2 regions of the Rhodococcus sp. IEGM 1408 genome follow, and region 2 is predicted to be linked to the other one. Evidence: riboswitches for the same ligand, from Rfam matches in the RefSeq annotation. Region 2 holds a riboswitch; the other holds the start of a gene.
The links. Region 2 has a riboswitch for cobalamin ahead of cobN (cobaltochelatase subunit CobN). Riboswitches for the same ligand answer to the same signal wherever they lie in the genome.

Region 1: another riboswitch for cobalamin. It lies ahead of R4P08_RS17995 (VWA domain-containing protein); the one in region 2 lies ahead of cobN (cobaltochelatase subunit CobN).

What each region holds. Positions count from the first base shown of each region.
Region 1 is NZ_JAWLRW010000021.1:11,623-15,021, reverse strand. Features, by position in the region: gene R4P08_RS18005 (cobalt-precorrin-4/precorrin-4 C(11)-methyltransferase) at 1-515, opposite strand, end outside; gene cbiT (precorrin-6Y C5,15-methyltransferase (decarboxylating) subunit CbiT) at 512-1,756, opposite strand; cobalamin riboswitch at 1,832-2,019, shown strand; gene R4P08_RS17995 (VWA domain-containing protein) at 2,042-3,399, shown strand, end outside.
Region 2 is NZ_JAWLRW010000015.1:43,113-46,511, reverse strand. Features, by position in the region: gene cobN (cobaltochelatase subunit CobN) at 1-1,133, opposite strand, end outside; cobalamin riboswitch at 1,151-1,341, opposite strand; gene R4P08_RS17245 (nitrite reductase) at 1,420-2,289, shown strand; cobalamin riboswitch at 2,289-2,404, shown strand; gene R4P08_RS17240 (precorrin-8X methylmutase) at 2,458-3,123, shown strand; gene R4P08_RS17235 (precorrin-2 C(20)-methyltransferase) at 3,120-3,399, shown strand, end outside.

The DNA.
Region 1 (3,399 bases), on a different contig from region 2:
TCTCGGGTGCGGGTGATCGCCAGGTGCAGGACCAGTGTGGCGCCGGTGGCGGCGAAGTTCTCCAGGGACTCCGTCGACGGCATCACGGTGGATCGGTCCTGGACTCTTGTGAGCACCACCGACTGCACTACCTCGGGAACCGTTAGTTCGACGCCCAGCTCGGCGGCAGCAGCCGCATAGGCGGGAACGCCCGGGACCACATCCCACGGCACGCCGGCCGCGTCGAGGCGGCGAGTCTGCTCGGCGAGCGCCGAGTACAGCGACGGGTCACCCGAACACAGCCGGACCACCTCGAGCCCCTCGGAGCGGGCGGCGACGATCTCGGCGATGATCCCGTCCAGATCCAGATGCTGGGTGTCCACCAACCGGGCCTCGGGTCGGCAGTGGTCGAGCACCCCGTCGTCGAGATACGTCCCCGCGTACAGGCACACGTCGGCGGCGGCAAGCGCCGCAGCCGCGCGCAGCGTCAGCAGGTCAGCGGCGCCGGGGCCGGCTCCCACGAAGTGAACGGTCACGAGCTCTCCCCTGTTTCCGAAGTATCAGCCGCAGCGACGAAGGGCTTCACGGCCGCCCACTGCACCACGGCCCGCGCTGGCGCCCAGCCGGTGAACCGGCCGATCGAGTCGGCGTGCTCGACCTGGATCCTGGTCAGCTCCCCGCCGAATTCGGCGCGGGCGTCGACCACCAGGCGCTCGGTCTCCAGGGTCACCGCATGCGCGACCAGCCGTCCGCCGGGACGAAGTGCTTCCCAGCACTGTCTCAGCAGGCCAGGAGCGGTGCCGCCCCCACCGATGAACACCGCGTCCGGCCGCGGCAGACCGTCCAGAGCCTGGGGCGCCCGGCCGTGGACGACCTCCAGCGCGGGCACGCCGAGCGCGGCCGCATTGCGCTCGATCCGCGCGGCCCGCCCGGGATCGGCCTCCACAGCGACAGCCCGACACGACGGGTGCGCGCGCATCCACTCGATGCCCACCGACCCGGCGCCGGCGCCCACATCCCACAGCAGCTCACCGGCCGACGGCGCGAGGCGGGACAGGGCCGAGGCACGTAGGTCACGGCGGGTGAGCTGGCCGTCGTTCTCAAAGGCATCGTCGGGCAAACCGGGCGCCAGCCCGAGCGGCCGGGCGGTGGCATCTGCCAGGCAGTCGACGGCCAGAACGTGCAGGGCGGGGGCCTGACGACCGGGCGCCCAGTCGTGCGCCGCGCAGGTCTCGCGCGCCTCCGACGGGCTCCCCAGATCGGAGAGGACAGTGAGCGCGCTCCCCCCGAATCCGGCGCCGACAAGCGTCGCGGCGGCCTCCGAAGGCGTGTGTCGGTCGGCGCTCAGCACCAACAGACGCCGCCCCGGCGCGAGTTCGCGAAGGAGCGTGCGGTGGTCGCGCAGCACCGCCACGGACTCGGCCGGCCACCGCATCCGGGCGCGGGCCAGGGCGACCGAGGACACCGCCGGGAGCACCTCCACCGCGTCCGCGCCGAGCACACCGATCAGGGTGGTGCCGACCCCGGCGACCAGCGGATCGCCCGAGGCCAGGGCCACGATCGATCGCCCGGCCCACTGCTCGAGCACGGCCGGCAATCCGTCCCGCAGCGGCCGCGGCCACGGCACGCGTTCGGCCGTCACATCGCCCGGAACCATCGCCAGATGACGCTCCCCGCCGAGCAACACCTCGGCGCCCAGAACGGCACGACGGCGGGCCTCGTCGAGCCCCGCCCACCCGTCGCCGCCGATGCCGACGACCACCACCCGTGCGTTCATGACGCGGAACCCTACCGCGACACCTGCGGCGCCCCGGGTCAGCCCGTTGGGCTAGCCTCGGCCGTGCACAACAACTTCACCCCAACAGCACGAGGTGCCCCACGACCCGCCCGAGGCGGGGCGGAGGGGAGAATCTGGGAAGCCGGTGAGAATCCGGCACAGGGCCCGCTACGGTAACCCGGCCTCTCAGGCGTCCGCGCCCAGCGCGATCGCCCGAGATGAGCCGGGAAGTCCGGAGACCGGCCTCGCGCTGACCGCACCTGGCAGACGAGAGCGGGAGCCCCCATGCCACAGCATTACCCCTTCAGCGCTGTCGTCGGTTCCGACGACATGGCGCTGGCCCTGACCCTGACCGCGGTGTCCCCGTCGGTCGGCGGCGTACTGATCCGCGGCGAGAAGGGCACGGCCAAGTCCACGATGGTCCGCGCCCTCGCCGGGATCCTGCCGGAGATCGAGGTCGTCACCGGCGACCGCTTCTCCTCCGCACCCGACGACGGCGGTTCTGAGACGCCGGACGGACTGATCCCCCACGACGCACCCACCGAGCGGCGGCCGGTCCGCCTGGTCGAGTTGCCGATCGGGGTGTCCGAGGACCGCATCACCGGATCACTACACCTGGAGAGTGCGCTCGCCGCCGGCGTGACGGTGTTCCAGCCGGGACTGCTCGCCCGCGCGCACCGCGGACTGCTCTACGTGGACGAGGTCAACCTGCTCCACGACCATGTGGTGGACCTGCTGCTCGACGCCGCCGCGATGGGGCGGGTGACCGTGGAGCGCGACGGCATCTCGGTGGAGCACGCCGCGCGCTTCGTGCTGATCGGCACCATGAACCCCGAGGAGGGTGAGCTCCGGCCACAGCTCCTTGACCGCTTCGGCCTGACCGTGGAGGTGGCCGCGCCACGCGACCCCGTCCTGCGGGCCGAGGTGGTGCGCCGCCGGATCGCCTTCGAAGCCGACCCCGCGGGGTTCGCCGCCGACCACGCCGCCGACGAGCGCGCGCTGCGCGAACGGATCGCCGCCGCGCGTCGCGTGCTCGGCCGGGTGAGCCTGACCCCCTGGGCGCTGACCACCATCGCCCGGGTGTGCGCGGGCTTCGACGTGGACGGCATGCGCGCCGACATCGTCACCGCCCGCACCGCCGCCGCCCACGCCGCCTGGCAGGGCCGGACCCGGATCACCCGCGAGGACATCCGCGTCGCCGCGCGCATGGCGCTGCCGCACCGCCGGCGACGCGCCCCGTTCGATGCGCCGGGGCTCGACGAGGACCTGTTGGAACGGCTCCTGGGCGACGACGACGAGCCCCATCCCGACCCCGACCCCCGGGACGAGACCGCGCCGGCCGAGGACGCCGATCAGTCTGAGTCCGCAGACGCGTCCGCGCTGGCAGACACTACGGATGCCGAGTCCGCCCCGGCAGACGCCCCCGGCGCAGAGTCGACCCCGGCGCAGGCCTCGGCCGATCAGGCGAGCGATGACGCTGGCCGCCAGGCCGAGTACGACCGCGACTCTGCGGACGAGACAGGCATTGAGGCCGGTGACGAGGTTGCCGACGGCGCAGATCAGGCCGGCGACGCCTCCCAGCCCGACGCCCCCGGGCCCACCCGGCCCGAGCCCGGCACGGTCACCGCGGCCTCGGAGCCGTA
Region 2 (3,399 bases):
CGGTCGGCGGGCGCCACGTGGCGAAGCCGCGCGTGGGCCACGGCGATCCCGGCGACGCGCGCGCACCGCTCGGGGTCGGCCACGTAGCGGGGCAGGCCGTCGACGTCGATCTCCTTGAACGAGAACGGTGCGGTGATGATCCGGCCGTCGAACTCCGGGATGGCGATCTGGTTGGCCGAGTCCAGCGGGTTCACGCCGTCGTCGGAGGCCGCCCAGTCCTCCCGGCTCCAGGTCAGGCACAGGCCCTGCAGGACGGGGATGTCCAGGGCGGCGATGCGCGTCACGTCCCAGGTCTCGTCCTCGCCACCCGCGCTCACCGCGCCCGGAGTGGTGCCGCCGGCGGCCAGCACGGTGACGACCAGGGCGTCGAGCGTGCCGAGCGCGTCGAACAGCTCGTCGGGCGCCGAGCGCAGCGATCCGGCGAAGACCGGCACTCCCACGGCGTGCCCGGTGGCGTCGATCGCGTCGGCGAGCGCGTGCGCGAACTCGGAGTTGCCGCTGACCTCGTGGGCTCGGTAGTAGAGCACTCCCACGCGGGGGCGGGAGTCGTCGCGGTCGCCGGCGTTGTCCTCGTCGATCCGGTCGTTCTGGTCGTTCCCCGCGCCCAGGCCCGCGCCGTCGCCCGCGCCGTGGCCGTCGGCTCCCGGGCGCGGCGGCACCCCCCACACCGGCACGCTCTCCGGCGGCTCGAAGCCGGCACCGGTGAGCAGCACGGTGTCCGAGAGGAAGGCGTGGAGCTGGGCGAAGTTCCGTTCCCCACCCTCGGCGAGGTAGCGGTGCGCCTCGGCCGCGATACCGATCGGCACCGTGGACAGCTCCATCAGGTCGGCGTCCGGGGTCTGCTCGCCGCCCAGGACCACCACCGGCCTCCCCGAGGCCAGGACCGCGGCGAACCCGGACTCCCACGACCGCCGCGAACCGAGGATCCGGACCACCACCAGGTCGGCGCCGGCGAGCAGACCGGGCAGGTCCTCCTCGACGTCGATCCGGGACGGGTTGCCGAGCGTCCACTCGGCGCGCGAGGCCCGCGCGGACAGCAGATCCGTGTCCGAGGTGGACAGCAGGGTGATGCGTGGTGCCTGTGGTGGTGCCGAGGCGTCATCAGGGGACGCCGAACGCCGGTCATGGCGCATGTTCTTCTCCAAAACCTCGTGGAACATGTCGCCGTGGCCGGTCTCCTGGCTTTCGCGTCGACGCCATGCTCGATGTCCCCGGGTGAGGTACCCGGTTCCTCCGGCCAGTTCGGGGACGGCTCGGAGTGCATGGCTCCGCGACTACAGTGGCGAGGGCCGCGCCGGCTTCTCCTCCGGCTTCCCGAGCACCACGGCACCGGCGAGCCTATCCGGCCCCGGGACTCCGGCGGCGCTCGGGCGTCGACTCACCGCGACCCCGACCACGCCCGGCTGCCACACTGTGTCCGTGAGTGCCAGCCAACCGACCCGCCGCACCCGCACGGACATGTGCCCGGGAGTGCTGCGCCCCTGGCCCGCGGACGACGGCGCCCTGGTGCGGCTGCGCGTGCCCGGCGGGCGCATATCGCCGACGGCCCTCGCCGCGCTGCACGGGGTCGCGGCGCGATACGGCGACGACGACGTGCACGTCACCGCCCGCGCGAACCTGCAACTGCGTGCCCTGCCGACCGGGCCGGACGGGCAACTCGACACCCGGGTCATCTCCGCGATCGCCGCCACCGGCCTGCTACCCGCGCCGACGCACGACCTCGTCCGGAACATTCTCGTCTCCCCCCTCACCGGGCTGTCGGGCGGTCGGGCGGACCTGCGCCCGGTGACCGAGCGCCTCGACGCCGGGCTCCGCGCGGATCCCGGACTGGCCGGGCTGTCGGGTCGCTTCCTGTTCGTCCTCGACGACGGCCGCGGCGATCTCGTGGACCGTGCCGCCGATCTGGGGCTCGCGGTGCTCGATTCCGACACCGTGCAACTTCGGGTGGGCGAGCACTGGTCCAGGGTGGTGCCCGTCGACGAGGCCGCCGACCATCTGCTCGGCCTGGCGCGCGAGTTCGCCCGCGCCCGCGGCGACGGCCCCGATGCCCCCTGGCACGTGCGGGAACTTTCCGAGCCCCTCGTCGCCCCACGCCCGGGCGACGGTCGGGTCCCGAGCCCCTCACCCGCCCTGCCGTACGGGCCGGTTCCCGGCTCGACAGGACCGCTCGAGCACGTCGAGGCACCGGACGGGATCCTCGACCGCGCGCTGATCGCCCGGCTCACCGACCCGGCTCCGGACGAGCTCGTGGTCACCCCGTGGCGTGGCGTGCTCATCGTGCGCGCGTAGGATACCTGCTGTCCCACGGTGAGGAACCCGGTGCGAGTCCGGGGCGGTTCCGCCACTGTGAGGCCCGACATGCGGGTCGACAAGCCAGAAACTGGCCGCGGGATCGGCGCGCTTCCTGCCGCGCCGCCTGTGACTTCTGACCGGGGCGAGAACCCCGAGGAGGACTCCATGCCTGCTGCTCACCGGCCCCCGCGCCGATACGACTACGTCGACGACGGGCCGGCGATCTACCTCGACTCGTTCGCCACGATCCGGCGAGAGACCGACCTGTCCCGGATCCCGCCGGACGCCGAGCGGCTCGCCGTCCGGATGGTGCACGGCACCGGACAGACCGACCTCGTGAACGACCTGCAGGTCCATCCTGGGCTGGTCGGTGCCGCTCGGTCCGCGCTCGACGCCGGGTCGCCGATCCTCTGCGACGCCCACATGATCGCCTCCGGCATCACCCGGGCCAGGCTCTCCCGGGACAACGACGTGGTGTGTCTGCTAAGCGATCCGGCCGTCCCCGAGCTGGCCCGACGGATGGGCACGACCCGCTCCGCCGCCGCCCTCTCGCTGTGGGGTGACCGCCTGGACGGCGCCGTGGTGGCGATCGGCAACGCCCCCACCGCCCTGTTCCACCTGCTAGAGATGCTGCTCGACGGCGCGCCCCGGCCCGCCGCGATCGTCGGGTGCCCTGTCGGGTTCATCGGCGCCGCGGAATCCAAGGCAGCGCTGGCCGCCCTGGCAGACGACCACGGTATCGACATCCCGTTTGTCACCGTCCACGGCCGACGCGGCGGATCCGCGATGACGGCGTCGGCGGTCAACGCTCTGGCGCAGGTGGCCGAGTGAGTACCGGTCCGGCGGGCGCAGCAGTCGGCGACAGGCTGGGCCGGCTGTTCGGCATCGGCGTGGGACCCGGCGACCCCGAGCTGATCACCCTCAAGGCGGCCCGCCTGATCGGAGCCGCCGACGTGGTGGCCTATCACGCCGGCCGCGGCAAGGCCTCCAACGCCAGGCGGATCGCCGCCGACCTCATCCCCGCCGGTGCGGTCGAGGAGGTGCTGGAGTACCCGGTGACTACCGGCCTCACCGACCACCCCGGCGGGTACGCGGGAGCGATCGCGG